Regions from separate parts of the Faecalibacterium sp. AM43-5AT genome, predicted to be linked through region 1. Evidence: a T-box and tRNA genes for the amino acid it is inferred to sense, from the RefSeq annotation. Region 1 holds a T-box; the other holds one or more tRNA genes.
The links. A T-box is a leader RNA that pairs with one kind of tRNA and senses whether it is charged. The one in region 1 lies ahead of metG (methionine--tRNA ligase), so its partner is inferred to be a tRNA-Met.

Region 1 (6,757 bases):
GAAGCAAAATAGAGGCTCACCACAGACGGGATGTTTCCCCCGTATAAAAACACAACAAAAATGAGCCAGTCTTGAGCATCAAAAATGCGATTACACGACAACCTGTCGATAAACTTAACCCCCAGCGATTCAAATAGATCCGCCGGAGATGATTCCTATGAAGGTATCTTTTGTACGGAGAACATTATTTGAATAGCAAAAAAGGAGTTCTACCAATGTACTAAGTAGTTTGCCCCTGGCGAATCTAACTCGAAAGAATGTGGTAATATGAAATTCATCTTCCGAATCTCGGTGCCGCACTCCATCAGTTAAGAGAAGGGTCAATCCAATGTACTAAGTAATCAGTCCCCTTGAAATAGATTCTCAGTTTCCAGTAGTTTCTAAGGAGAGTCACCCTATGAAACGTTTACTCCGAAAATGAGGAACCCCAAGGAGAAGAGGCTTATGACTCCGAAGAAGTAAGTATCCAGCCGGACGAGGGCTTGCAAACGCCTCGTCCGGCTGGTTTTATTTTGTGCTTTTTCAACCAACAGTTGATGCCCGATTTGTGCAAATTTTACGCTGCGCGGTTGAATACCGTCCTTTGTTTTTGCACTTTTCTGTGGTATACTGTGGAAAAAGATGGGAGGTGCATTTCATGGAGTCGTTCTTTTCGTTTTCTACTTTGTTCAACCTTGTGCTGACCGTTATCTGGTTCATCTCCGGCATTCGGGATCTTCAAGGCAAAGACCCGTTCCTCGATCTGCCGTTCAACCAGTATCACCGCGACCCGGAATACCGCGCCTTCTGGCAGAAAAAGAACGGCGTGTTTTACATACTCAACAGCATCGCCTTTCTGATCTTAGCCTTCACACCTGTTACATCGCTGATCTACCGTATCCTCTTCGGCATTGCCATCGTGGGGGACCTTCTTTATCTTGTCGCCTACGAAAGCTGGAACCATAGTGCGGATTGACAGCCGGAAAGGGGCCACTATGAATTTGAATCTTTCGGACTGGGATTGGCTGAACGCCGCGCTGGGTGTGCTGTTTTTATACCGCGGCATCCGGGACCTGTACAATGGCACCGGCACCGGCTGGAGCAGCGAGGACGAAAAGCAGCACTTCCACAGATCCTTCGGCATCCTGTCGATCCTTTGCGGTGCACTCTATCTGGTCAACATTTTTCTGCCCAAGGTGAAGCCGCTGAATTCCATTTTGATGGTGGCAGCACTCGTGTTCAGTGTTGTTCTGCTGATCTCGCATCTGTGCTATCTCTTGAGCAAGGACGACAAAAAGTGAGGGGGTTCAATGGAAGTCATCTTATCGATCTTGGTCGCGCTTTTCGGCATCGGGTTCGGCATTTTTATGGCGCTGCAGCCGGAGGATGCCATTGCCCTGCATGACCGTGGGCGGTATACGCAGACCGAGCCAACGGAAAAGTACATCAAGCAGACCCGGTTGGAAGGCATTGGGCTTTCGGTGCTCTGTGCCGTACTTCTGGTGGTGCTGCTGTTCGCACCCCAATAATACTTTGCAGCTTTCCTCTTGCGGATTTTTTCTCACCCTGCTACAATGAGAAAAAACGCAGGAGGTATTTTATTATGGTCAAGCATGTGATCCTTTGGCAGCTGAAGGACGAACTGTCCGACGCCGAAAAAGCCGCCGTCAAGGAAGGCATCAAGGAAGGGCTGGAAGGTCTGGCAGGCAAGGTCCCGGGCCTTGTGGAAGTGCATGTCAACATCAACGGTCTCCCCTCTTCCACCGCCGACCTGATGCTGGACACCACCTTTGAAAGCGCCGAAGCCCTTAAGGGCTACTCCGTCCATCCCGCCCATGTGGCTGTGGCCGACGGCAAGGTGCGGCCCTACACCAAGGCACGGTTCTGTCTGGATTACGAGATTTAATGTTGACAAACCCACCGTTTTTGCGTATTATAGACATAACAATGTAAATTGGCTGTGAAGAGAAGAGTACGCACCGTCTGCGCCTGACAGAAAGCCCGAAGGATGGAACCGGGCAGGCCGCGCGATGCCGAAGATGGTCTCGGAGCTGCGCAGGTGAAGATTGAGCCTGCGACGGGTGCGCCCGTTACTGCGCTGCGCCGGGTTCTGTGTCCGGCAAAAGGCTGTGCCTGCAAAGGTGCAGCGAAGCAAGGTGGTACCACGAAAGTTACAAGCTCTCGTCCTTGTCCGGCAATGTCCGGCAGGATGAGGGCTTTTTTCGTCGCTACCAATCAGGAAAGGAAGAGTATCAACCTATGAGTGAGCACAAGACATTCTACATCACCACTCCCATCTACTACCCCAGCGACAAGCTGCACATCGGCCACAGCTATACCACTGTCGCCTGCGACGCACTGGCACGCTTCAAGCGGATGCAGGGCTATGACGTCATGTTCCTGACCGGCACCGACGAGCACGGCCAGAAGATCCAGGACAAGGCCGCCGACGCCGGTGTGACCCCCAAGGAGTATGTGGACAAGATCGTAGCCACCGTCAAGGATCTGTGGAAGCTGCTGGACGTCAGCTACGACCGCTTCATCCGCACCACCGACGACTACCACATGGAGTCCTGCCAGAAAATTTTCACCAAACTGTATGAGCAAGGCGACATCTACAAGGGCGAGTACATCGGCCACTACTGCAAGCCCTGCGAGAGCTTCTGGACCGACAGCCAGCTGGTGGACGGCAAGTGCCCGGACTGCGGCCGCGAAGTGTACGACGCACACGAGGAAGCCTACTTCTTCAAGACCAGCAAGTATGCTGACCGCCTGCTGAAGCTCTACGAGGAGAACCCCCAGTTCATCCAGCCTGAGAGCCGCAAGAACGAGATGATCGCCTTCATCAAGCAGGGCCTGCAGGACACCTGCGTGTCCCGCACCTCCGTGAAGTGGGGCATCCCCGTACCCTTCGACCCCAAGCACACCATGTATGTGTGGGTGGATGCCCTGAGCAACTATATCTCCGCGCTGGGCTACGGTAACGAAAAATATCACGACTACGACAAGTTCTGGCCTGCCGACCTTCACATGGTGGGCAAGGAGATCCTGCGTTTCCACACCATTCTGTGGCCCGCCATGCTGATGGCTCTGGATCTGCCTCTGCCCAAGCGGGTGTTCGGCCACGGTTGGCTGCTGATGAACGGCGGCAAGATGTCCAAGTCCGTGGGCAACGTGGTGGACCCTGTGATCCTGTGCGACCGCTACGGCGTGGATGCCATCCGCTACTTCCTGCTGCGTGAGATTCCCTTCGGCAACGATGGCATGTTCACCAACGAAGCCCTGATCACCCGCATCAACAGCGATCTGGCGAACGATTTGGGCAACCTGCTCAGCCGCACCGTCGCCATGTGCGAGAAGTACTTCGGCGGCACCGTGCACAATGTGGCCGGTACCGAAGCCATCGACACCGAGCTGGAGACCATGGTCAACGAGCTGACCGCCAAGGTCACGGCCGACATGGACAGCCTGACCATCCCGCAGGCTCTGATGGAGATCTTTGCGGTGATCCAGCGTGCCAACAAGTACATCGACGAGACCGCTCCCTGGGCACTGGCAAAAGACGAGGCCAACAAGGCCCGTCTGGAGAGCGTGCTGTACCACCTGTGCGAGGCACTGCGCGTGTGCGGCATCCTGCTGAACGCATACCTGCCCACCACTGCACCCAAGATGATGGAACAGCTGGGTCTGGACGCATCTGCTCTGGACCTGACCAAGACCACCTACGGCGCACAGGAGACCTACACCGTGCACAAGGGCGAGGCACTGTTCCCCCGCATCGATGTGGCAAAGGAAATTGCCCACCTGAAGGAAGAGGACGAGAAGCGCAAGGCCGCTGCCGAAGCTGCCAACAAGGCCAAGGCTGAAGCGGAGAAGAAGGCTGCCGCCCCTGCCGAGGAGAGCACCGTGGACTTTACCCACGAGGAAGAGATCGACTTTGACACCTTCTGCAAGGTGGAACTGCGCGTGGCCGAAGTGCGCGCCTGCGAGAACCTGAAGGAAAGCAAGAAGCTGCTGCACCTGACCGTGTTTGACGGCGAGCGGGAGCGCTGCATCCTTTCCGGCATTGCAAAGTGGTTCAAGCCGGAAGACCTGATCGGTAAGAAGATCGGCATTGTGTGCAATCTGGCACCTCGCCCCATGATGAAGGGCAAGTATGTCAGCGAGGGCATGATCTTTGCTGCTGATACCGCCGACGGCGGCTGCTCCATCGCTTTCTACGGCGACGACACCCCCGTGGGCAGCCGCATCCACTGAGCCATGGAAACTGTAAAGCTTTCCCGTGCCGAAAGGCTGGATAAAATTTTCGGCACGCCGGTGTTTGCCGTGCTGCTGGCCATTTTCTGCAATGTACTGTGGGGTTCGGCGTTCCCGTTCATCAAGCTGGGCTACCGACTGTTCGCCATTGATTCCAGCAGCACCGCGTCCATTTTCTGCTTTGCCGGTGTGCGGTTCATGCTGGGCAGCTTTCTGGTGCTTCTGGGCAGTGTGCTGCTGCAAAGCCGCCTGCCCAAGTTCCCCCGCGGCAAAGTGGCAGCGGAGTGCTGTGCTCTGGGCCTGTGGCAGACCACGACCCAGTACGCATTCTATTACATCGCTGTTGCCATGCTCACAGGTGCCTTTGGCGGCATCCTGAACAGCACCCAGAGCTTTCTGGGCGTGATCTTTGCCCACTTCATCTATGGCAATGCCGACCGCATGACCCCTGCCAAAACGCTGGGCTGCGCCGTTGGCTTTGCGGGCGTGCTCATCGGCACGCTGGGCAACCACGGCAGCGGAAGCGGCTGGGGCGTGTTCTGCATGATGGCCGCTACCATCATCTTTACCCTGTCCGGCCCGTGGAACAAATCCGTGACCAAAAAAGCAGACAGCTTTGCCGTCTGCTTCATCAACCTGTTCGTGGGCGGTCTGGCACTGTTCGTGCTGGGCACTGTGCTGGGCGGCAGCCTCCATGTGCAGAGCGCACTGGCGGTGGTGGTCATGCTGTATCTGGCCTTCATCTGCGGGGCAGGCTATGTGCTGTGGGCCCTGCTGATGAAGAACAACCCGGTCAGCCGCATTGCCATCTTTGGCTTCGTGAACCCGGTGGTCAACGTGCTGCTGAGCGCCGTGCTCAACGGCGAGCCCCTGTTCCGCTGGCAGTATCTGGCGGCGCTGGTGTTCGTGTGTGTGGGCATCTGGCTGGTGAACAAGGCCCCCGCCAAAAAGGAGGGCAAATGACCGGCCCCATTTTTGACACCCACGCGCACTACAGCGCCCGCGCCTTTGACGCCGACCGCTATCCCCTACTGGACAGCCTGCCCGGTAAAGGCGTGGTGGGCGTGTGTGAACAGGCCACCCACTCCGGGGATGCACCCCGGGTGCTGGAGCTGGCGCACCGCTACCCGTGGGTGGTGGCAGCTGTTGGCATTCACCCGGAAAGCCTGCTGCCCGCTGCCGACTGCGGCGAGGAAGACCCGGCTCCTACGGTCTCGGTGTACGGCGGGGACTGGGCCGCAGAGATGCGCGCTCTGGCCCCGTATTACGAGGACCCCAAGGTGGTAGCTGTGGGTGAGTGCGGGCTGGACTACCACTGGCCTGTGCCCAAGGATGCCCAGCTGGCCATGTTTGAGGCGCACATCCAGCTGGCGCTGGAACTGGACAAGCCCATCATCGTGCACGACCGCAACGCCCACGCCGACGTTTACGCCCTGCTGAAAAAATACCAGCCCAAGGGCATCGTCCACTGCTATTCCGGCAGTGCCGATGACGCGGTGTGGCTGGCAAAGCAGGGACTGTTCATTGGTTTTGGCGGGGCGTGCACCTTCAAGGGTGCCAAGCGGGCGGCAAAAGCTATCAGCGCCCTGCCGCTGGAAAACATCGTGCTGGAGACCGACTGCCCCTATATGGCACCGGAGCCGGTGCGCGGCACCCGCTGTGACAGCTCCCTCATCCGCTATGTGGGCGAGTATATCGCCCAGCTGCGGGGCATCTCTGCCGAAGAGGTGTTCCGCACCACAGCCGAAAATGCCCGCCGGGTATACGGGCTGTGATCCGTTTTTCGCAAGTTGCACAGGTTTTTCTCTGTGCTTCTGTATAAATCAACAATCAAAATCCAAACTGTTATAAGGAGAACCTACCATGAAAGCACGTATTCCTAAGCACCGCGAGTTCATCATCAACTTCCCCGACAGCATCGACCAGAACAAGGCCAACGAAGGCTGGGCAAAGCTGCAGCAGATCGTTGAGGACTACAAGAAGGCCCACAACGGCGCTTCCGTCTACGCTCCCACCTTCATCGAGGACTGCGAGGCCGAGGTGAAGAAGCTGCAGGAAGAGTACGGCTTCGAGTACACGGTCGAATACGTTCAGTAATTTCTGATATTTAAAATCCCCTCTGTGCATCTGCGCAGGGGGGATTTGCTGTTTCAGGGGCCATTTTTCCTGCGGTGTGCTCCCGCAAAAATACAGCCCCGGCAGACTGCATGGTCTGTCGGGGCTGTGCTTCCCTGTCCGGGTCACTTTTCCACTTTACTCAGCAGGATGCGGTCGTTATCCAGATTCTTGCCGGCATTCTCGCGGAACTTTTCAAGCAGGCCGTCCACGGTCATCCGGCTGCGTTCCTCGCCCTTCACGTCAAAGACGATGCGGCCGGAATCCATCATCAGGGTGCGGTTGCCCAGCTCCAATGCCTGATGCATATTGTGGGTGACCATCAGGCAGGTGATCTTCTTTTCGGCCACGATGCTCTTGGTCAGCTCCAGCACCTTTTCGGCGGTGGCGGGGTCCAGTGCGGCGG
Region 2 (6,757 bases), on a different contig from region 1:
TCGCACAGGCTCACGACCGCCTTCATGATGTGCTCGATGAGCAGGATAGTGACACCGGACTCGTTGATCTTGCGGATCAGCTGGATGGCCTCTTCGGTCTCAGCCGGGTTCAAGCCTGCCATGTTCTCGTCCAGAAACAGCACTTCGGGCTTGGTGGCCAGAGCGCGGGCCATCTCCAGACGCTTCTGGTCCGGCGTGCCCATGTCCTTGGAGATCACATGACGCTTTTCGTACAGGCCGGTGAAGTGCAGCACCTCCATGGCGCGCTCCTTGGCCTCTTTTTCGCTCTTTGCACCGGCGTGGCCGAAGTAGGCTGCTGCGGTGACGTTATCCAGAACGCTCAGGTTCTTCAGAGGTTTCATGATCTGGAAGGTGCGGGCGATCTTCATGTTGGTGTACTCATACGCCTTTTTGTTGGTGATGTCCTCACCATTGTAGAAGATCTTGCCTTCGGTGGGCGGGTAGTAGCCGCAGATCATGTTGAAGGTGGTGGATTTACCAGCACCGTTGGGGCCGATCATGCCGGTGATGGAGCCTTTCTCCACCGAGAAAGAAACATCATGCACGGCGGTCAGACCCTTGAACCGCTTGGTCAGGCCCTGGACTTCAATAATAGGCTTTTCTGCCATGATTACTTCCCTCCCTTGTCTGCCATCAGCTCATACTCTTCCAGCACGTCCAGAGACGGCTTTTTGAGGATCTTTTCATCGATGAAGGTCTTGACCTTCGAGTTCATGTACCAGCCCAGAATACCGGACGGACGGAAGCGGATGACCACGATCAGCACGATGGCGTACATCAGCATGTTGATGCCGGGCAGGATGGCGGCAAAGTTTGCACGCAGCAGTTCGCTCAGCGGGATCATGATGAGGCCGCCGATCAGCGGGCCTTCGATGTAGGCAGCGCCGCCCACGACTGCGGGCAGCACGATCTCGGTGGACTTGGACTGGATCATAACATCCGGGTCGATGTAGCGGATGTAGCTGACGTAGAAGAAGCCGACCAGACCGGCAATGATAGCCGAAATGACAACGGCAATGACCTTGTACTTGGTGGGGTTGATGCCGATAGCGGCGGCTGCGTCCTCATCCTCGCGGATGGTGCGCAGCGCAAAGCCCAGCTTGGAGCGGCCGATCTTCTTCATGATGAGGTAAACGCCCACCATCATGATGAAGCCGATGTAGTAGTACGGCACCTTGCTGGTAAAGCGGAACTGCGCAAAGGAGTCCTTGCCGAAGGGCAGGCCCACACCGGATGCGCGGCCGAAGAACTCCGAGTTGATGATGAACTGACGGATGGACTCGGCAAACGCGATGGACACCAGCGTGAAGTAGGGGCCGCGCAGGATCAGGCTGGGGAAGAAGATGACACCGGCCACAACGCCCACAACGAGCATATCCAGCACAGCGGCCACCCAGGGGTTCATGCCCGTCTTTGTGACCACCAGACAGCACACATAGGCACCCAGACCCATGTAAGCGGCCAGACCCAGCGAGTTCTGGCCGGTGATGCCGCCCAGAATGTTCCATGCCATGGACAGGGTGGACATATAGAAGGTAAGAACGAAAATGTTGATGATGTAGGGTTTATCCACGACCAGCGGGATCGCTGCGAAGATGGCGATGATGATAGCCAGAACGATCGCCAGATTGCGGTGATAGGTTTTAACTGCTTTTCTGGTATCCATCTTATCGCCTCCTCAGAATCATGACCTGACGCACGACCAGAATGATGATGAAGGTGACGAACACGATCATATCACTGTAGGACGGGCTGATGAACAATGCACTCATCTGCTCCAGCAGGCCCAGGAAAATACCGGCGAAGAATGCGCCGGGGATGGAGCCCAGACCGCCCACGACCACGACGATCAGTGCGCGGAAGCCGAAGCTTGCACCTGCGGTGGGATAGATGGTGTAGAACTGGGTGAGCAGAGAACCGGCGATACCGGCCAGAGCAACGCCCAGACCATAGGTCAGGATGTAAATTTTCTTGACGTTGATACCCACGACCTCAGCACCAATGGGGTTCTGGGATACGGCGCGGATCTGCTTGCCGGTGGTGGAATACTTGAGGAAGGCAAACAGCGCAATCGCGACCACAATCAGGATCAGGAAGCTGATCAGACGGGGCAGCGCGATCGTGACCGGACCCAGCGGAATGTAGGTCTGGGCATAAGGGGTAATGATCTTATAATAGGTGGAACCAAAGATGACCAGAGCGCCGTTGGTGAGCAGCAGGCCCAGACCGACGGTGAGGAACAAAAGGTTCGTAAAGCTCTTGGTCTTGAGCGAAGGGGTGATCAGGGTGGACTGGATCAGCGCACCCAGACCGAACATGAGCACTGCGACGATAGGAAGGGCTACATAGGGGTCCACCCCAAAGTAGGTATACAGAACATAGGTGATGTACATGCCCACCATCAACATCTCGCCGTGGCAGAAGTTGACGATGTTCATAACACCGAAAATGATGTTCTGGCCCATTCCCATCAGGGAGTAGAAACCGCCCAGCAGGATCCCGTTTACCAGTGCTTGCAAAAAGACTTCCATTGACATCCTCCCGTTCTAAGCATCAGGCGATGGGAACAGATGATGCAAAAACTGCACGCTGCATCCGCCATCGGCCCGTACTCGTGATTGAAAATTGCCCTTGTGGACTCCATTTCCTCCCTTCTGCTCGTACAATTGATATATCATCTGTATTGTAACGTAAGTGCAGCCTGTATACAAGATATTATTTCCACCAAACTTTGTCATTAATTTATATGGAAAGTGCTAGAATATCCCGGATTTTTTGGTGTGCAAGTCAATTTTCGCGGTAAAAAATAGAGGATTGATGTCTCAATGACATAATTTTGTTACTATTTCAGGTCGAAAATCTGCGAAAAAATGTAGAAAGACCCGGCAGAAGAGCACTTGAACGTGTTCCTCTGCCGGATCTTTTATCCGTGATCTGGTATGTAGTATTCAAGACGAAGGCGCACCGCCGCCCTGTCTCGGGTTGTGGTTCCCAGCGTATGCTTCACGCCTTGGAGCGGCGTTCGCATCCCGCTGACCACGGCCCCAGCTTCGCTTCCCTGTACTCCCCTTTTTGTCGCTATGCGACATCTTCCCCCGACCGGGGGAAGTCTTTGCTCGCTGGCGGCGGTCAGCTCAGCTGCAATTCCTGTGCGGGTTGCATGAAACAGCAAGCACATTAGACATTCCTAGTCGTTGGGACCTGCAACAACGACGACCGCGGCCAGTGGCCGATGCAGGGAGGAGTTGTTGGGGCAGCGGCCAGCAAGACGCACGTGCCGCCCAAGGCACGCGCGGATGCTGGGAGCCGCAACCCGGGGCACTAAAAAAGAGCCCACTGGGCTCTTTTTTGCCGCCTGCGGGCGGCCGTGTTCCTTCGATTCCTCGTACGGGTCAAAACGGCAGCAACCACGGTAGACATTCCTGGCCGTTGGGACCCGCGGGCTAACCAAAGCCCCACTGGGGCTTTGGTTGCGGTGCTGCGCACCGCCGCCCTGTTCGATTCCTCGTACGGGTTGCATAAAAAAATCCCTGATCCTAAGATCAGGGATTTTTTATGACCCGTACGGGAATCGAACCCATGTTACAGCCGTGAAAGGGCCGTGTCTTAACCGCTTGACCAACGGGCCTTAGAAATACAGAGCTTCGCTAAAACCTCCGACTTCCATCGTCCACTACTGCAGACGACCGTCCCCCTAACCTTAGCGAAACTCTGTAAAAGTGGTAGCGGTAACTGGATTTGAACCGGTGACACTTCGGGTATGAACCGAATGCTCTAGCCAACTGAGCTATACCGCCACATATTGTTTGTGCACTCGAACAGTGCTCTATTATTATACCCACAGATACCCCTTTTGTCAACACATATTTTTAAAAAAATCATATTTTTTCGTATCGTCCAAAATACAAACGAAGATACGCAAAAATCCCGCTTTCCATTGAATAGAAAGCGGGATTTTTCAACCATTTATCCGAACCTTGTGGAAAAGCCGGTCAATTCTTCAACCCTTCTTATGGGTGGGAACCATGACCTTCAGGCCGCCCATATACGGCTGCAGCACTTCGGGGATGGTCACGGTACCGTCGGCCTGCAGATGGTTCTCCAGGAAGGCGATCAGCATACGCGGAGGTGCCACGCAGGTGTTGTTCAGGGTGTGGGCCAGATAGGTCTTGCCGTCCTTGCCCTTCACGCGGATGTGCAGGCGGCGTGCCTGTGCATCGCCCAGATTGGAGCAGGAGCAGACCTCGAAGTACTTCTGCTGGCGGGGGCTCCATGCTTCGATATCGCAGCTCTTCACCTTCAGGTCGGCCAGGTCGCCGGAGCAGCAGTTCAGCTGACGCACCGGGATCTCCATGCTGCGGAACAGCTCCACAGAGTTCTTCCACAGCTTCTCGTACCAGTCAGCGCTCTCGTCGGGGCGGCAGACCACGATCATTTCCTGCTTCTCGAACTGATGGATGCGGTAAATGCCGCGCTCCTCGATGCCGTGAGCGCCCTTTTCCTTGCGGAAGCAGGGGCTGTAGGAGGTCAGGGTCAGGGGCAGAGTGGCCTCGTCCAGAGTCTGGTCGATGAAGCGGCCGATCATGGTGTGCTCGCTGGTACCGATCAGGTACAGGTCCTCACCCTCGATCTTATACATCATGGCATCCATTTCCGGGAAGGACATGACACCCTGCACCACGTTGCCGTGCATCATGAAGGGAGGGATCACATAGGTGAAGCCCTTGTTGATCATAAAGTCGCGGGCATAGGCCAGCACAGCCTCGTGCAGGCGGGCGATGTTGCCCAGCAGATAGTAGAAACCGTTGCCGGCCACGCGGCCTGCGGCGTCCATATCGATGCCGTCGAAGCTCTCCATGATCTCGGTGTGGTACGGAATGGGGAAATCGGGCACCACAGGCTCACCAAAGCGCTGTGCTTCCACGTTGTAGGTATCATCCGGGCCGATGGGCACGCTGGGATCGATCATCTGCGGAATGGTGTACATGATCTCCTGAATGCGTGCGGACAGGGTCTCTTCTTCCTTTTCCAGCTCAGCCATCTTGTCGGCATCGGCCTTGACGGCGGCATTGTTGGCATCGATCTGAGCCTGCAGCTCAGCCTTCTGCGCCTCATCGGTGCACTTCTTCAGCTGGCCGAACAGGGGGCCGTTGGCCTTGCTCAGCTTGTTGCGGGCAGCCTTGAGGGCTTCCACTTCCTTCAGGCATGCGCGGTACTTGGCATCCTTCTCGATGACCTCGTCCACCAGCGGGAGCTTTGCATCCTGAAACTTCTTCTTGATGTTTTCCTTGACAGCGTCCGGGTTTTCACGGACAAATTTGATATCAAGCATGATTGACTCTCCTTGCTCTATTTCGGTTCGCACAGAAGATCCCCTCCCCTGTGCCGTTCAAAGACGGTCGCCCGCCTTGGATCGCTTTATTCTTCGTTCTGGTACTGTCCCAGCAGGTTGGCAAAGGCCCGCAGCTGCTCGTCTGAATAGAAATGCACGGTCAGCCTGCCCTTGCCGTCGTGGTAGGCCACGTTCACCTCGCTGCCCAGCACCTGCTTGAGGCTTTCTTCCACCTCCACCGGCAGGGTGCCGCGCGGCTGGGGTTCTCTGGGCTCCTTTGCGGGCTTTGCCAGCTTTTTGCACAGTGCCTCGGCCTGACGCACGTTCAGCTGGTTGTCTGCGATGATCTGCGCCGCCTGCTCCTGCAGCTCCGGCGTGGGCAGGCTCAGGATCACCTTTGCGTGGCCGATATTGATAAAGCCGCTTTTCAGCAGTTCCAGCACGTTTTCCGGCAGGTTCAGCAGGCGCAGGCTGTTGGCCAGTGCGCTGCGGCTCTTGCCCAGCTTCTGTGCCGCCTGCTCCTGCGTCAGGCCGCAGCGGGTCATCAGCTCCCGGATGCCGGTTGCTTCTTCCACCGGGTCCAGATCCTCGCGCTGCAGATTTTCCACCAGAGCCAGCTCCATGGCCTGCTCGTCGCTGACTTCCTTAATGACCACCGGCACATCGTTCAGCCCTGCCATGCGGCAGGCACGCCAGCGGCGCTCACCCGCCACGATGCTGTAGCCGCCCCGCGGACGCGGACGCACCGCGATGGGCTGCAGCAGACCATGCTCTGCAATGCTGGCCGCCAGCTCACCCAGCGCCTGTTCGTCAAAGGTCTTGCGCGGCTGTTCCGGGTCCGGTTCGATCTCACGCAGGGGCAAGGTGTCTACCTTTGCACCGGACTCAAAAACCGGGGCGGCATCTTCAAACAGACTGTCCAGCCCGCGGCCAAGTCCTCCTTTTCCTCTTGCCATTCATGTTCCCCCTGAGGTTTAATCTTCCAGAGCATTTTTCGTCTGCTCTGCGACGGGTGCACTTTTGCTGCGGGCCTTCTTGGGCTCGTGCGGGCGGTTGTTCTTGACAAATTCGATTGCCAGATCCATGTACGCTTCGCTGCCCTTGCCCTTGGGTTCATAGAAATTGATGGGCTGGCCGTAGCTGGGTGCCTCCGAAATGCGGATGGAGCGCGGGATGGTGGTCTTGTACACCTTGGAGCCGAAATACTTCTGCACCTGCTCCACCACCTGCACGGTCAGATTATACCGCAGTGAGAACATGGTGAACACCACGCCCTCGATATCCAGATACGGATTGTACTTTTTGCGAATGGTCTTTAAGGTGCTGATCAGCTCCGAAAGACCCTCCAGCGCGTAATATTCGCACTGCACCGGAATGAGAACGCTGTCGCAGGCACTCAGGCCG

Region 2: it encodes a tRNA-Met, which carries the amino acid that the T-box ahead of metG (methionine--tRNA ligase) is inferred to sense. The anticodon was not compared.

Annotation. Positions count from the first base shown of each region.
Region 1 covers NZ_QVGZ01000002.1:196,033-202,789, forward strand. Annotated here, with positions in the region: gene DW937_RS04845 (hypothetical protein) at 638-955, shown strand; gene DW937_RS04850 (SdpI family protein) at 975-1,280, shown strand; gene DW937_RS04855 (hypothetical protein) at 1,290-1,508, shown strand; gene DW937_RS04860 (Dabb family protein) at 1,583-1,885, shown strand; T-box leader at 1,931-2,171, shown strand; gene metG (methionine--tRNA ligase) at 2,239-4,236, shown strand; gene DW937_RS04875 (EamA family transporter) at 4,240-5,199, shown strand; gene DW937_RS04880 (TatD family hydrolase) at 5,196-6,011, shown strand; gene DW937_RS04885 (hypothetical protein) at 6,100-6,333, shown strand; gene DW937_RS04890 (ATP-binding cassette domain-containing protein) at 6,477-6,757, opposite strand, start outside.
Region 2 covers NZ_QVGZ01000006.1:45,722-52,478, forward strand. Annotated here, with positions in the region: gene DW937_RS08820 (ABC transporter ATP-binding protein) at 1-629, opposite strand, end outside; gene DW937_RS08825 (branched-chain amino acid ABC transporter permease) at 632-1,687, opposite strand; gene DW937_RS08830 (branched-chain amino acid ABC transporter permease) at 1,689-2,552, opposite strand; tRNA gene DW937_RS08835 (tRNA-Glu) at 3,578-3,649, opposite strand; tRNA gene DW937_RS08840 (tRNA-Met) at 3,742-3,818, opposite strand; gene serS (serine--tRNA ligase) at 4,022-5,353, opposite strand; gene DW937_RS08850 (ParB/RepB/Spo0J family partition protein) at 5,440-6,309, opposite strand; gene DW937_RS08855 (ParA family protein) at 6,328-6,757, opposite strand, start outside.